DNA from 4 places in the Dickeya fangzhongdai genome. Region 1 is predicted to be linked to each of the others. Evidence: predicted binding sites of a transcription regulator. Region 1 holds the regulator's gene; each other region holds the start of a gene.

Region 1 (3,859 bases):
CCGGCACGCTGCCGATTTTGGGGGTGTGCCTGGGGCATCAGGCGCTGGGGCAGGCATTTGGCGCACGGGTGGTGCGCGCCCGTCAGGTGATGCACGGCAAAACCTCGCCGGTGCGGCACACCGGCCGCGGCGTGTTCGCCGGGCTGGCAAACCCGTTGACCGTCACCCGTTATCACTCGCTGATTCTGGAACAGGATTCGCTGCCTGATTGTTTTGAGGTAACCGCCTGGACCGAGAACGACGCCGGAATGGATGAGATCATGGGAGTGCGTCACCGCTCGTTGCCGCTGGAAGGCGTGCAGTTCCACCCCGAAAGCATTCTCAGCCAGCAGGGGCATCAGCTACTGAAGAATTTCCTTGATTTATAGAGGGATAGTGGGAGCAAATCCGGCTTTATACCCGTCATGCTTCACGTTGCAGGTGTGCCGGCGTTATTACCAGGCCCTTCCTATTTAGGGCATGTCGGATTAATGATTGCGTATTTTTGATTTTTTATGCATATTTAATGACTATATTTTCACTCGAAAACCACGGATATCACAACGGGGCAGCAAATGGCGACAGAGAAAGCAGCAGTAACACGGGATACTTACGATAAGGTAATTCTTCCGGTTTATGCACCCGCGCAGTTTGTGCCGGTAAAAGGCAAAGGGAGCCGTGTCTGGGATCAGCAGGGCAAGGAATATATCGATTTCTCCGGCGGCATCGCGGTGACGGCGCTGGGGCACTGCCATCCGGCGCTGGTGGCGGCGTTGAAAGAGCAGGGCGAAACCCTGTGGCACACCAGCAACGTGTTCACTAACGAACCGGCGCTGCGTTTGGCCACCAAACTGATTAATGCGACCTTTGCCGACCGCGTCTTTTTCGCCAACTCCGGCGCGGAAGCCAACGAAGCGGCATTCAAGCTGGCTCGTCATTACGCCATTACCCGCCACAGCCCGTACAAAACCAAGATCATTTCGTTTTATCAGTCGTTCCACGGTCGTACGCTGTTCACCGTTTCCGTCGGCGGCCAGCCGAAATACGCCGATGGTTTCGGCCCGAAACCGGCGGACATCGTGCACGTGCCGTTTAACGATCTGGATGCGGTAAAAGCGGTGATGGATGACCACACCTGCGCGGTGGTACTGGAACCGATTCAGGGCGAAGGCGGCATCACGCCTGCCACGCCGGCGTTTCTCAAAGGGGTTCGCGAGCTGTGCGACCAGTATCAGGCGCTGCTGGTGTTTGATGAAGTGCAGTGCGGCATGGGCCGCAGCGGCAAGCTGTTCTCTTATATGCATTACGGCATCACGCCGGACATTCTGACCACCGCCAAAGCGCTGGGCGGCGGTTTCCCGATCAGCGCGATGCTGACTACGGAAGAGATCGCGTCGGTAATGGCGGTCGGCACCCACGGCACGACTTACGGCGGCAATCCGTTGGCCTGCGCCGTGGCGGAAGCGGCGCTGGATGTGATCAATACGCCGGAAGTGTTGTCCGGAGTGGTGGATCGCCATGCGCGCTTTGTGTCCGCGCTGGAGAGTATCAACGCGCAGTACGATATTTTCGACGAAATCCGCGGCATGGGGCTGCTGCTGGGCGCGCAGCTGAAACCGGCCTGGCATGGCCGCGCCCGGGATTTCCTGGCGGCATCGGCGGATCTGGGGTTGATGGTTCTGGTGGCGGGGCCGGACGTGATTCGCTTCGTGCCGTCGCTGGTGATTACCCCGGAAGAGATCGATCAAGGCATGGCGCTGTTCGGAAAAGCAGTGGAGCGGGTGGTGAAAGGCGCGTAAGCCGCGGTTTTTCTTTCCACTAAAACGACAAGAGCGTGCCTGGGCACGCTCTTTTTGATCCGGCTGATGTTGATCCGGTGGATGATAATCAGCGGGTGCCGTACACCACGATGGTTTTACCGTGGGCGGAAATCAGGTTCTGATCTTCCAGCATTTTCAGGATACGACCGACGGTTTCGCGGGAACAGCCGACAATCTGGCCGATCTCCTGTCGGGTGATCTTGATCTGCATGCCGTCCGGGTGGGTCATGGCGTCCGGCTGCTTGGCCAGGTTGAGCAGGGTTTGCGCGATACGACCGGTAACGTCGAGGAACGCCAGGTTGCCGACTTTCTGCGAGGTCACCTGCAGGCGGCGCGCCATCTGCGAGGACAACCGCATCAGAATATCCGGGTTGACCTGAATCAGCTGGCGGAATTTTTTATAGGAAATCTCAGCGACTTCGCAGGCAGTCTTCGCCCGGACCCACGCACTGCGTTCCTGCCCATCTTCGAACAAGCCAAGTTCGCCGATAAAATCGCCCTGATTCAGATAAGAAAGAATCATTTCCTTGCCTTCTTCATCCTTGATCAGCACGGCAACCGAGCCTTTCACGATGTAGTAAAGCGTCTCTGCTTTTTCACCCTGATGAATCAGAGTGCTCTTCGATGGGTACTTGTGAATGTGGCAATGAGAAAGGAACCATTCGAGAGTCGGGTCTGTTTGCGGTTTGCCGAGAACCATTCGCTGTTATCCTCTGTTGTAATTCACTGCGCAAATCACAGGGCTCAGAGTTCCCTGTACGGCGTGATAACATAGTTATAATTCAATTCCGTCCTGGCGGAATGACGTCAGGGAATAAATATACTGAGGCTGTCTATCGGATGACGCCAGTAAGCCGGCTGCGGGTCTTGCAGAGGCTCAACATACACCGGTTTACTTCTTCGTTTGTAACACAGGTTGAGTGTAGTGTCTTGTGTTGTCTCGCTTCAGCATGATTAAGCTCTGATTATCAGGCTTTTTTGTACATAAGCGGTGTAAAATTTCAAAAATAATTGATTGAGGGCAAACTTATGCAGGCTCGGGTGAAATGGGTTGAAGGGTTAACGTTTCTTGGCGAATCCGCGTCCGGACATCAGTTGCTGATGGACGGTAACGCCGGCGATAAAGCCCCCAGCCCGATGGAAATGGTGCTGATGGCGGCAGGCGGGTGCAGCGCCATTGATGTGGTGTCTATCCTGCAGAAAGGCCGTCATGATGTGGCGGACTGCGAAGTGCGTCTGACCTCTGAACGCCGTGCGGAAGCGCCGCGCCTGTTCACCGCCATCAACCTGCACTTTATCGTTACCGGCAAGGGGCTGAACGACAAGGCGGTAGAGCGCGCGGTGTCGCTGTCGGCGGAGAAATACTGCTCCGTGGCGCTGATGCTGGAGAAGGCGGTGACGATTACCCACAGCCATGAAGTGATCGCGCTCGACTGAATTGCCTGCACGCGGCGGCTAACTTCACCGCCCGCCGCGTCGCTTAATCAATATGATTACCTTCTACTAACCGCTGCACCAGCGGCATCATGATCAACTCCATCGCCAGCCCCATTTTGCCGCCCGGCACCACCAGCGTGTTGATGTGGGAAATGAACGAACCCTGCAGCATCGCCAGCAGGTAGGGATAATCAATGTGGTCCAGCCCCTGAAAGTGGATGACCACAAAACTTTCGTCCATCGACGGAATGGCTTTGGCGGCAAACGGGTTGGAGGTGTCCACCGTCGGCACGCGCTGAAAGTTGATATGCGTGCGGGAAAACTGCGGAGTGATGTGGGTGATGTAATCTTCCATCGAACGTACGACGGAATCCATTACCGCTTCGCGGGAGTGACCGCGCTCGTTGATATCGCGCACCAGCTTTTGAATCCACTCCAGGTTGACGATCGGCACCACGCCGACCAGCAGGTCGACATGCTGCGCCACATCGTGCTGGTCGGTGACTACGCCGCCGTGCAACCCTTCGTAGAACAACAGATCGGTCGGTTCCGGCATCGGCTCCCACGGGGTGAAGGTGCCCGGCACCTGATTGTAGGGAATCGCCTCGTCGTAAGTGTGCAGG
Region 2 (3,859 bases), 2.3 Mb from region 1:
CTCTTTGATCTGTGACAGCGCATGGTGCTGGTCAGCGATTTCTTCACGCAGGCGGATAGTTGCTTCCAGATCTTCTCCGTTTTCCAGTTTGGTCTGCAGGGACGTGAACTGGGCGAATTTGTCCGCCATCAGGTAGTCGATACCGTACAGAGCAACACGACGATAGTCGCCGATGATACGGCCACGGCCGTAAGCGTCCGGCAGACCGGTCAGTACGCCAGATTTACGGCAGCGCAGGATATCCGGGGTATAAACATCGAATACACCCTGGTTGTGGGTTTTACGGTATTCGGTGAAGATTTTTTTCAGTTGCGGATCCAGTTCACGGCCATAAACCTTACAGGAGCCTTCAACCATTTTGATACCGCCGAACGGAATCAGCGCACGTTTCAATGGCGCATCAGTTTGCAGACCGACGATTTGTTCCAGTTTCTGGTCGATATAACCGGCATCATGAGAGGTAATGGTGGCAGCTACATTGGTATCGAAGTCAACCGGCGCGTGAGTGCGGTTTTCCTGTTTGATGCCTTCCATAACGGCATCCCACAGTTTAGTGGTTGCCGGGGTAGCGCCAGCCAGGAATGATTCATCACCTTCATACGGCGCGTAGTTTTTCTGAATGAAGTCACGTACGTTGACGCCATTCTGCCATTCGCCTTTGCTAAAACCTTCCCAAGCCTGGGCGAGTTTCTGATTAAGTTCGGTCATATTACACCTACCTTTGATTTGGATTTTTATAACCCGACGTTGCGGCCGACAGCAGCTTAGTGCTGATCTCCACCGCGCAAATAGATGACCCAGTAAGTCAACCCTACCAGCAATCCACCGCCAATGATGTTGCCGATCGTGACAGGAATCAGGTTATCGACAATAAAGTTGCTGACGGTCAAGTGCTCAAACTGGCCCGGCGTCATGCTGATGGCGTGCCAGAATGCATCTGGAGCGAAGTTCTTAATCACAATCCCCATCGGGATCATGAACATGTTGGCGATGCTATGTTCAAAGCCGCTGGCGACGAACATGGCGACCGGCAGGATCATGGCCAGCATCTTGTCGGTCAGGGTATGACCAGAGTAGCTCATCCACACCGCCAGACAAACCATCAGGTTCGCCAGAATCCCAAGGCACAGCGCTTCAACGAATGAATGCTCCAGCTTATGGCTGGCGGTTTGCAAGACATTCAGCCCCCAGGCGCCATTCGCTACCATGAACTCGCCGGAAAACCAGATCAACGCTACGAAGAACAAAGCGCCAACCAGGTTGCCGATATAAACGTTGAGCCAGTTCATCCCCAACTGTTTCCAGGTGATGCGGCCGCTGGCCTTGGCAATCACGGTAAGCACAGTAGAGGTAAACAGATCTGCGCCGCAGACCACCACCAGCATCAACCCCATAGAGAAGCAGATGCCTCCTACCAGTTTAGCCATACCATACGGCATGGATGAAGAACCGGTAGTGGCGGTGATGTAAAAAACGAACGCTATTGAGATGAACACACCGGCGGTAATCGCCAGAAAAAACGCAGTAAGCGGTTGTTTTGTTGCTTTATAGACACCGGCATCTTCAGCGACTTTCGCCATCGCCGGCGGTAATAACAGGGTGAAGGGGTTGTCAGCTTTCACACTAACTCTCTCTTAAAGTTTATCTACGGTGAGATACTAACAAAGGGTTATTCGTCATAATTTGACGTGGATCATACCGCTGGAATTTATTAGGCTGATCAGGAGCGGCTTTATGGGGTGTTTTTCACTTAATGCATTGATTTTAATTTAAAAAATATTTTTTAAAAATTATAAAAACAGTTGAATTAAGGGTTCTGTTTACCTATTTGGCGTTAAATAAAATAAGTTTTTGTAGTGATTCTACACTTGAGTTTTATATTATTTAATTTGTTATTTACCATTCGATAACAATAGTGCTTTTATTAAAAATAAATATCTCGCAACGAGGCTCATATACCCATATAAAAATAAGGGAATAGGCGAGGCTTAAAATAACATCAATCGTGTTGCCCGGTGGTAATACTGTAAAAAAGATATATACGGAAATGCAGCCGTAGCCTGTGGTGAAGACCTGACCGGATGACGGAAGGCCATCCGGTCAGCTACAGGTCCGGCTTATTTTACCTGCCAGTGCTGGCGCTTAGCGCGCTGCAATTTTTCGTAAGCAGCCAGCAACGACTGGTGAGCCGGCAGCGCTTTCAGGTCAGCATCGACGGTGAACAGACCGTAGAAGCACTGTTCGCCGGCAATGGCGGCGCTTGCAGCGTCAACGGCGTCCTGCCCGTACATGCGCACGAATGCATCGTAATACTGGGCGGGGTCGCGTTCAGGCTCCAGCGCTAGTTGCAGCAGCGTTTGCAGGCAACGGTAGTAATTACTGCGCGCTGGGGCAAAGACGGATTGGTTGAAATCCAGTGACCATTCCGTCCAGCTCAGGGCCTGCTCCAGGTCACCGCCGGCCAGAGCCAGCATGGATTTCAGTTCGCCAATGCGCAGTGTGAACCAGCCGTTGTCTTTGCCGGTTGCTATCCCTAACAGCTCGCGTACGCGGGTAAAATCATCCAGCCCTTCATCGTCCAGTTGCTGCAACAGCGTCAGATAATCCGCTTTTTCCCATTGGCTGTCCGGCAAGGACAGCAGGGTTTCGCGCAGATGCGCGCCCATGCTGTTGTTCGCCAGCAACAGGTCTTCCGCCGGATAGATGTCCGACATGCCCGGTACCAGAATGCGGCAGGCGTACACCGACAGGTGTTCGTAATCGGCGATATACACTTCTTTGTCTTCTTTATTGAAGATCGCCATCAGCGTTGCGAATTCCTGCTCGGTGGTGCCGCTGAAGTTCCAGTCGGCGAACGCGTAGTCCGCCTGAGTTTTAAACAGATCCCAGGAAATCAGGCCGCTGGAATCGATAAAGTGAGTTTCCAGGTTGGTATGCTCTGCAACTTCTTCATCATCGAACGTTGGCGGCGTAAATACGTCCAGATCTTTCAGCCCGCGGCCTTGCAGCAATTCGGTGACGGTACGCTCCAGCGCCACGCCGAAATCCGGATGTGCGCCAAACGAGGCAAAGCAGGTGCCGTTGGCCGGGTTAAACAGCACCACGCAGATCACCGGGTACTGACCGCCGAGAGAGGCGTCATAGGCGAAAATCGGGAAGCCTTCCTGCTCAAGCGTGGCAATGGCTTCCACCACGCCCGGATAACGCGACAGCACGTCGGCCGGAATCGCCGGCAGGCTGATGGCTTCGGCGATAATACGATTCTTCACATAGCGTTCGAATACTTCAGATAGCCCCTGCACCCGTGCTTCATTACGGGTATTGCCTGCGGACATGCCGTTCGACACATACAGGTTGCCGACGATATTCATCGGGATATACACCGTCTGCTGGTCGGACTGACGGGTAAACGGCAGGGCGCAGATGCCGCGATTGTGGTTGCCTGATTGCAGGTCCACCAGGTCGCTGGCGATCAACTGTTGTTCCGGGTCGTAAAAGGCGTGCAGGCGCGCGTCCAGAATGCCTTCCGGCAGGCTGTCGTCTCCGGGCAGCGGGAACCACTTCTCGTCAGGGTAATGCACGAAGTCACCTTCGGCGATCTGCTGGCCCAGATAGAAATCGGCAAAAAAGTAGTTGGTGGACAGACGTTCGAAGTACTCGCCCAGTGCGGAAGCTAGTGCGGCTTTCCGGGTTGCGCCCTTGCCGTTGGTGAAGCACAGCGCACAGTCGCGATCACGAATATGTACCGACCAGACGTTGGGCACCGGATTCAGCCAGGAGGCTTCTTCGATGTTGAACCCCAGGTTGAGGAGCTGCTGTTGAAAACGGGCGATGGAATCTTCCAGGGCGGCGTCTTTGC
Region 3 (3,859 bases), 690 kb from region 1:
GAATCCGTACCCGGTACGCGCCGACGCACAGCGTGCGCGTTTCAACCTGCCGGCCTGGCCGACCACCACTATCGGTTCGTTCCCGCAGACCACCGAAATCCGCAGCCTGCGTCTGGACTTCAAACAGGGTCGTCTGGACGGTCAGAACTACCGTATCGGCATCGCCGAGCACATTAAACAGGCGATTGTGGAACAGGAACGTCTGGAGCTGGACGTACTGGTGCACGGTGAAGCCGAACGTAACGACATGGTGGAGTATTTCGGCGAACATCTGGATGGTTTCGTGTTCACCCAGAACGGCTGGGTACAGAGCTACGGTTCCCGTTGCGTGAAACCGCCGGTGGTGATTGGCGACATCAGCCGTCCGGAGCCGATCACGGTCGAGTGGGCGAAATATGCCCAGTCGCTGACCGACAAGCCGGTGAAAGGCATGCTGACTGGTCCGGTCACCATTCTGTGCTGGTCCTTCCCGCGTGAAGACGTCACCCGTGAAACCATCGCCAGGCAGATTGCGCTGGCGCTGCGCGACGAAGTGGCGGATCTGGAACAGGCCGGCATCGGCATCATCCAGATTGACGAACCGGCGCTACGTGAAGGCTTGCCGCTGCACCGCTCCGACTGGGCTGCTTATCTGGAGTGGGCGGTCGATGCGTTCCGCCTGAACGCGGCGGTAGCGAAAGACGACACCCAGATCCACACCCACATGTGCTACTGCGAATTCAACGACATCATGGATTCCATCGCGGCACTGGATGCGGACGTGATCACCATCGAAACCTCGCGTTCCGACATGGAACTGCTGGAATCGTTCGAAGAGTTCGAGTACCCGAATGAAATCGGCCCAGGCGTGTACGACATTCACTCGCCGAACGTGCCGAGCGTAGAGTGGATTGAAGCGCTGCTGCGCAAAGCGGCCCAGCGTATTCCGTCCGAACGTCTGTGGGTTAACCCGGACTGCGGCCTGAAAACCCGCGGCTGGCCGGAAACCCGTCAGTCGCTGGCGAACATGGTGCAGGCAGCGAAACGTCTGCGCGAAACCGCCGAGTAAGTTAGCGAAAACAGTCAGTAACCGAACACGGTGATGAGGAATGGCGCAAAGGATGACAGGACGCGCGTGAACCACAGGATGTGACGCACAGGGCCGGGACGTTCCGCATCACCGCCTGACATGAAAAAGGGAGACGATAGCGTCTCCCTTTTTACATTTGTTGCGGGGTTACACCACGCCGTAGCGGGCGAACCACTCCAGCATGCGTTGCCAGCCGTCTTTGGCCGAGGCTTCGTGGTAAGTAGCGCGGTAATCGGCATGGAAAGCATGCTCCGCTTCCGGGTAGACCACGATCTCCGCATCGGCATTGACCGCCCGTAGCGCCTGACGCATGGTTTCCACCTGCTCCAGCGAAATGCCTTTATCCTGCCCGCCGTACAGGCCCAGCACCGGCGCGCTCAGGTCTTTCGCCACGTCCACCGGGTGTTGAGGCGAGGTCAGCGTTTTTTCGGCGACCAGTTTGCCGTACCAGGCGACGGCGGCTTTTAACTGCGGATTGTGCGCAGCGTACAGCCAACTGATGCGGCCGCCCCAGCAGAAACCGGTGATCGCCAGCCGACTGGCGTCGCCACCCTGGCGCACCGCCCAATGCGCGGTGTGGTCGAGGTCGGACAGCACCTGATTATCCGGCACCTTGCTGACCAGTTCGCTCAGCAGTGTGGGAATGTCGCTGTACTGTTGCGGGTCGCCCTGACGGAAATAGAGTTCCGGCGCGATCGCCAGATAGCCTTGTTTTGCCAGTCGCCGGCATACATCGCGGATGTGCTCATGCACGCCAAAGATTTCCTGCACCACCAGTACGATCGGCAGCGGGCCGTCGGCTTTTTCCGGTTTGGCAATATACGCGGGCAGGTTGTCGCCCTGCGAAGGGATGGTGGTCTCGCCGGCGACCAGCCCGGCGGCGTCAGTAGTCATCGCGGAAGAAGCCAGCGGCATGACGGCTGGCGAAAATGCCCGTGTGGTCTCTCTGAGTGTCAGTAGCTCATCGGTTTTCATTGCCTTTCCTTTATCAAGACTGGAATCTGCCAGCGGGATAATGCCGCCCCCGCGTTAAGCAAGTGTAGGAACTTTGTAGTGTATTGCGAATACCGGCAACCCGATAAGGCAATCGGTGCCACATTGCGTGACGCAACGTCGGGTGATTACAGTTTAAATTGTGATTAAAATCACAATATTAATGTAAATGGATGTTTGTTACTTTCCAATCAGCGACGCACTTCACTTAACGGCCGCAGTGTGTGCGCTAAGATCGTTCCGTACCTGACCGTTGTCTGGAGGCGTTTATGTCCGATGTATTTCATCTCGGTTTAACAAAGCAGGATTTACAAGGTGCCACGCTGGCGATTGTGCCCGGCGATCCGGCTCGGGTGGAGAAAATCGCCCGGCTGATGGAGAACCCGGTGTTTCTGGCATCGCATCGGGAGTTCACTTCCTGGCGCGCGGAACTGGCGGGTAAGCCGGTGATTGTTTGTTCCACCGGTATTGGCGGCCCGTCTACGTCGATTGCGGTAGAAGAGCTGGCGCAACTGGGTGTGCGCACGTTTCTGCGTGTCGGCACCACCGGCGCCATCCAGCCGCATATCGCGGTGGGCGATGTGCTGGTGACCACGGCGGCGGTTCGTCTGGACGGCGCCAGCCTGCATTTTGCGCCGCTGGAATTCCCGGCGGTGGCGGATTTCGCCTGTACTTCCGCGCTGGCGGAAGCGGCGCGTGAAGCGGGGGCGACGCTGCATGTCGGCGTTACAGCTTCTTCGGATACCTTCTATCCGGGCCAGGAGCGTTACGACACCTATTCCGGCCGCGTGGTGCGCCGTTTCCAGGGGTCAATGGCGGAGTGGCAGAGCATGGGCGTACTGAACTATGAAATGGAGTCCGCTACGCTGCTGACCATGTGCGCCAGTCAAGGGCTGCGCGCCGGAATGGTGGCGGGCGTGATTGTCAATCGTACTCAGCAGGAAATCCCCGATACCGCTACGATGCAGAAAGCGGAACACGCGTCGGTCAACGTAGTGTTGTCGGCGGCCCGCAAACTGCTGAGCGCCTGAGTGTGATTCAATCGCCGGGCGATATGTTCGGCGCGGGCGGTACGATATGGCCGAGCCTTCGTACCGCTTTTTCTGTTTCCGCGGGGACTTCTCTCGCGCGGTTCATCTGCCTGCCCGTCTTCATGCTAATTTAATTGTCAGGTCTGATAATACGAATCGGTTTCCATCATTCGACGGTGAGTCAACCGTAATCATTCAGCATTGATAACTCCGTATCGATAACGAATTATCGGTAACTAAATATCGAGAACTACAGGGAAAAATATGACTTTAACCTCATTACTGCATCCCTCGTTGCTTCCGCTTGACGGCGGCGTCAATTTCCGTGATTTGGGGGGGATCCGCGTGGCAGACGGGCGGCAAGTCCGGCGCGGCAGGCTGTTTCGCTCCGGCGCGCTGGACATGCTGAGTGAACGTGACATCGACCATCTCGCCAGCGTGCCGGTGGCGCACGTGGTGGACTATCGCGATCAGGATGAAGCCTCGCTGCGGCCCGACCGGCTGTGGTCCGGCGCCCGTTATCATCAGGTTCCCGCCAATCCGCTACGGCATGAAGTGACCGCCAGCCTGGAAACGCTGGGGTCGGAAAAACTCGAAGCGTTCGATTCCCGCGCTTTTATGCTGGAACTGTACCGTCGCCTGCCGTTCGGCAATCCGGCCTACCAGCATTTGGTGGCGTTGCTGCGCCAGCCTGACGATGGCGCGCTGGTGCAACATTGCGCGGTGGGCAAGGATCGTACCGGCATTGGTTCCGCGCTGGTGCTGT
Region 4 (3,859 bases), 2.3 Mb from region 1:
GCGGAAAACGTGAATCCTGTAGTCGGCATTCTTGGCGGCATGGGACCCGGTGCGACCGTGGATGCCATGCAAAAACTCATCCGGCATACTCCGGCCAGAAAGGATCAGGAACATATTCCGGTGATCGCGGTTTCTATCCCGGATATTCCCGATCGTACCCAATGTATTCTCAATCACAGCGCCTCACCGCTGAAGAAAATGGTGGAGTACATGAAAATTCTGGAGAGAGCCGGCGCGACCTGCATCATCATTCCCTGCAACACCGCGCATTACTGGTTCGAGGATTTGAAGCGGTATACCCAGTTGGAGATGATCAGCATTATTGACGCTACCTGTCAGCAGGTGGCTGAACAGCGCGTCCGTCACGTCGCCATCCTGGCCACCACCGCCACCGTGCGCGGCGAAATTTACCAGCACGCACTGGCCGATCAACAGGTGCGCTGCACATTACCGACCGACGAGCAGCAGGACGCGGTGATGAACAGTATCTACGCCTACAAGGCGGGCGATGCCGCGCAAGCCCGGGCGCTGCTGCTGCCGGTGGTCGACTCGCTGCGGCAGCGGGGCGTGGAAAAAATCATTCTGGGTTGTACCGAGCTGCCGCTGATTCTGGAGCCGGAAGCCGTCGCCGAGCCAGACGCCTATCTGGATGCCACCGATGCGCTGATCAGAAAAACCATCGCCTGGTATTACCAGCAGGTAACGCATCCACCGGTCGCCGCGTAATTTTTCTCTGTCGGTCGCAGTCTACTGTCGCCAGCCTTTGTTATGATAACGTCAGGTGACAATACAGGGACTGATTAACAGAGAACCATGAAAGCGAAACCAGTAACGCTCAATGACGTGGCGGCTTACGCCGGGGTATCGTACCAGACAGTCTCCCGGGTGCTGAATCAAGCGCCTCATGTCTCAGACCGAACCCGGGGAAAAGTGGAGCAGGCAATGGCCGCGCTCCACTACATCCCCAACCGGGTGGCCCAGCAACTGGCGCGCCGCAGCGCCACCACCATCGGGCTGGCGACCATCGACCTGTCGCTGCACGCGCCCTCCCAAATTGCCGCCGCGATTAAAACCACCGCCAGCGAACTGGGATTCAACGTGGTGATATCCATGCTGCGCGCCGTCGATGGCAATGACGTTCAGCGCGCGGTCAATGAACTGCTGGCGCAACGGGTGGACGGCGTGATCGTCAACGTGCCGCTGGAACAGGAAGCGGCGGAGCAAATCCACCAGCTGTGCGCCGCCACGCCGGCGCTGTTTCTCGACACCTCCCCCGCCGCCGACCTGCCCAGCGTGATATTCGACCCGCATCAGGGCACCAAACTGGCTATCGATCATCTGGTGGAGCTGGGCCATCGCCGGATTGCCTTGCTTGCCGGCCCGCAAAGCTCGGTATCCGCCCGGCTGCGTTATGAAGGCTGGCAACAGGCGCTTGCGGCCCATCTGCTGACGCCCTGCGCTATGGCGGAAGGCGACTGGAGCGCCAGTTCCGGCTATCAGCAGGCGCATCTGCTGCTGGCGAATGCGGTTCGCCCGACCGCCATTGCCGTCGCCAACGATCAAATGGCGCTGGGCGTTTTGCGGGCCATCCACGAGTATGGTCTGCGGGTACCGGAACAGATCTCAGTGATCGGCTTTGACGACACCCGCGACAGCGCCTATTTCCAGCCGCCGTTGACCACCATCCGTCAGGACTTCCGGCAACTGGGCCGGGAAAGCGTCAACCGGCTGCTGGAATGCCTGCAACACCCGCACACCCCCGCCCCGCTGCGGCTGAAAACCACGCTGATCCCCCGTCAGACCACCGCCGCCTGGCAACCCTCCATCCTGTCGCCGCAAGACGTAGCGCTACAGCTGATTACACTGGCGCGGCAGTTACAACGCTAATCCATTCCCCAACGCCGATTGGTTTTGTGATCGACGCCACTTTCCGGCGTCCTTGCGCTTTACTCACGCCCGGCAAGCCGCGATCCTGCCAGTAAAATTGTGAGCGGATAACAATTTTTGTTCATCCGCCAGTCGGGCGATTTCAGCCACTCACTTTCAGCCAACAAAGGAAAGCCTGCTTTATGTCCACTGCTTCCGCTTACGTTCCTCTATCCGGCATCTCGCTGGCGGATATTCTGGCCAGACGCGACTGGGAAAACCCGGCTTGTCCTCACGCTCGCCGGCTGGACGCCCATCCGCCGTTTTCCAGCTGGCGCAGTCTCGACGCTGCGCGTGACGACCAGCCTTCCGAGCGGCGTCAGTGGCTGAATGGCGCATGGACCTTCAGCTATTTCCCACGCCCGGAAGCGGTGCCGGAACAGTGGCTGATGCAGGATCTGACCGACGCTGACGCTATCGCCGTGCCATCTAACTGGCAGTTGGCAGGTTACGACGCGCCGATTTACACCAACATCAAATACCCGATACCGGTCAATCCGCCGTTCGTACCGCAAGACAACCCCACCGGTTGTTACTCGCTCACATTCTCAGTTAACGCCGACTGGCTGGCGCAGGGCCAGACCCGCATCGTGTTCGACGGCGTGAATTCCGCCTTTCACCTGTGGTGCAACGGCAAATGGGTCGGCTATTCCCAGGACAGCCGGCTACCGGCGGAGTTCGACCTGACGCCCTGCCTGCAGCCGGGAGAAAACCGGCTGGCGGTGATGGTGCTACGCTGGTCTGACGGCACCTATCTGGAAGATCAGGACATGTGGCGCATGAGCGGCATTTACCGCGACGTCTACCTGCTGCATAAACCGGCGGTGCATCTGCGCGATGTGCAGATCACCACCCCGCTGCGCCACAGCTACACGCAGGGCGCGCTGTGCGTTACCGCGCAGGCTAATCTGTCGGAAGAACAGGCGCAGGCGTGGCAACTGCATGTGCAGCTGTGGCGCGGCGGGCAACTGGTGGGTGAAAGCCGCGCGCCGTTCGGCACGCCGGCGATCGATGAACGCGGCGCCTACCATGACCGCGTAAGCCTGCAACTGGAGGTGGAGCGGCCCGCGCTGTGGAGCGCGGAAGAACCCAATCTGTATCGGGCGGTGGTGGCGCTGGAGCACGCCGACGGCACGCTGGCGGAAGCGGAAGCTTATGACATCGGCTTTCGCGAGGTCGCCATCCGTAACGGCCTGCTGCTGCTCAATGGTCAGCCGCTGCTGATTCGCGGCGTCAACCGCCATGAACACCACCCGCAACGCGGTCAGGCCATTGATGAGGCGACCATGCGGCAGGATATTCTGTTAATGAAGCAGCACAACTTCAACGCGGTGCGCTGCTCTCACTATCCCAATCATCCGCTGTGGTATCGGCTATGCGACCGTTATGGCCTGTACGTGGTGGACGAAGCCAACATCGAGACTCACGGCATGCAGCCAATGAGCCGCCTGTCCGACGACCCGCGCTGGCTGCCGGCTTACGCCGAGCGCGTCACCCGCATGGTACAGCGCGATCGCAATCATCCCTGCATCATCATCTGGTCGCTGGGCAACGAGTCTGGCTACGGCCCTACCCACAGCGCACTCTACCAATGGGTGAAACAGCAAGACCCGAGTCGGCCGGTGCAATACGAAGGCGGCGGCGCCAACACGCCCGCCACCGATATTCTGTGCCCGATGTACGCCCGGGTGGATCAGGACCAGCCGTTCCCGGCGGTGCCGAAGTGGTCGATCAAAAAATGGATCGGTCTGCCGGGAGAAAACCGGCCGCTGATTCTGTGTGAATACGCGCACGCCATGGGCAACAGCTTTGGCGGATTCGACCGTTACTGGCAGGCATTCCGTCAGTATCCGCGGCTGCAAGGCGGCTTCGTCTGGGACTGGGTGGATCAGGCGCTGGTGCGTGAGCAGGATGGTAAAACACACTGGGCTTA

What was found. The regulator CRP, encoded in region 1, controls carbon source genes, mostly activating them, when cyclic AMP is high. The targets are predictions, from matches to a motif close to ATGTGANNNNNNTCACAT.
Region 2: focA (formate transporter FocA) is a predicted target of CRP. The motif match lies at 1,735-1,752, and genes of this name have one in related genera.
Region 3: udp (uridine phosphorylase) is a predicted target of CRP. The motif match lies at 2,203-2,220, and genes of this name have one in related genera.
Region 4: CVE23_RS08055 (beta-galactosidase) is a predicted target of CRP. The motif match lies at 1,912-1,929, and genes of this name have one in related genera.

The regions. Positions count from the first base shown of each region.
Region 1 is NZ_CP025003.1:4,541,248-4,545,106, reverse strand. It holds gene CVE23_RS20425 (aminodeoxychorismate synthase component II) at 1-368, shown strand, start outside; gene argD (bifunctional acetylornithine/succinyldiaminopimelate transaminase) at 555-1,778, shown strand; gene crp (cAMP-activated global transcriptional regulator CRP) at 1,867-2,499, opposite strand; gene CVE23_RS20410 (OsmC family protein) at 2,829-3,236, shown strand; gene CVE23_RS20405 (phosphoribulokinase) at 3,280-3,859, opposite strand, start outside.
Region 2 is NZ_CP025003.1:2,223,156-2,227,014, forward strand. It holds gene pflB (formate C-acetyltransferase) at 1-708, opposite strand, end outside; gene focA (formate transporter FocA) at 765-1,622, opposite strand; gene ycaO (30S ribosomal protein S12 methylthiotransferase accessory factor YcaO) at 2,118-3,859, opposite strand, start outside.
Region 3 is NZ_CP025003.1:205,098-208,956, forward strand. It holds gene metE (5-methyltetrahydropteroyltriglutamate--homocysteine S-methyltransferase) at 1-1,048, shown strand, start outside; gene CVE23_RS00940 (dienelactone hydrolase family protein) at 1,217-2,044, opposite strand; gene udp (uridine phosphorylase) at 2,332-3,093, shown strand; gene CVE23_RS00950 (tyrosine-protein phosphatase) at 3,358-3,859, shown strand, end outside.
Region 4 is NZ_CP025003.1:1,775,587-1,779,445, reverse strand. It holds gene cuyB (cysteate racemase) at 10-726, shown strand; gene CVE23_RS08060 (LacI family DNA-binding transcriptional regulator) at 814-1,887, shown strand; gene CVE23_RS08055 (beta-galactosidase) at 2,070-3,859, shown strand, end outside.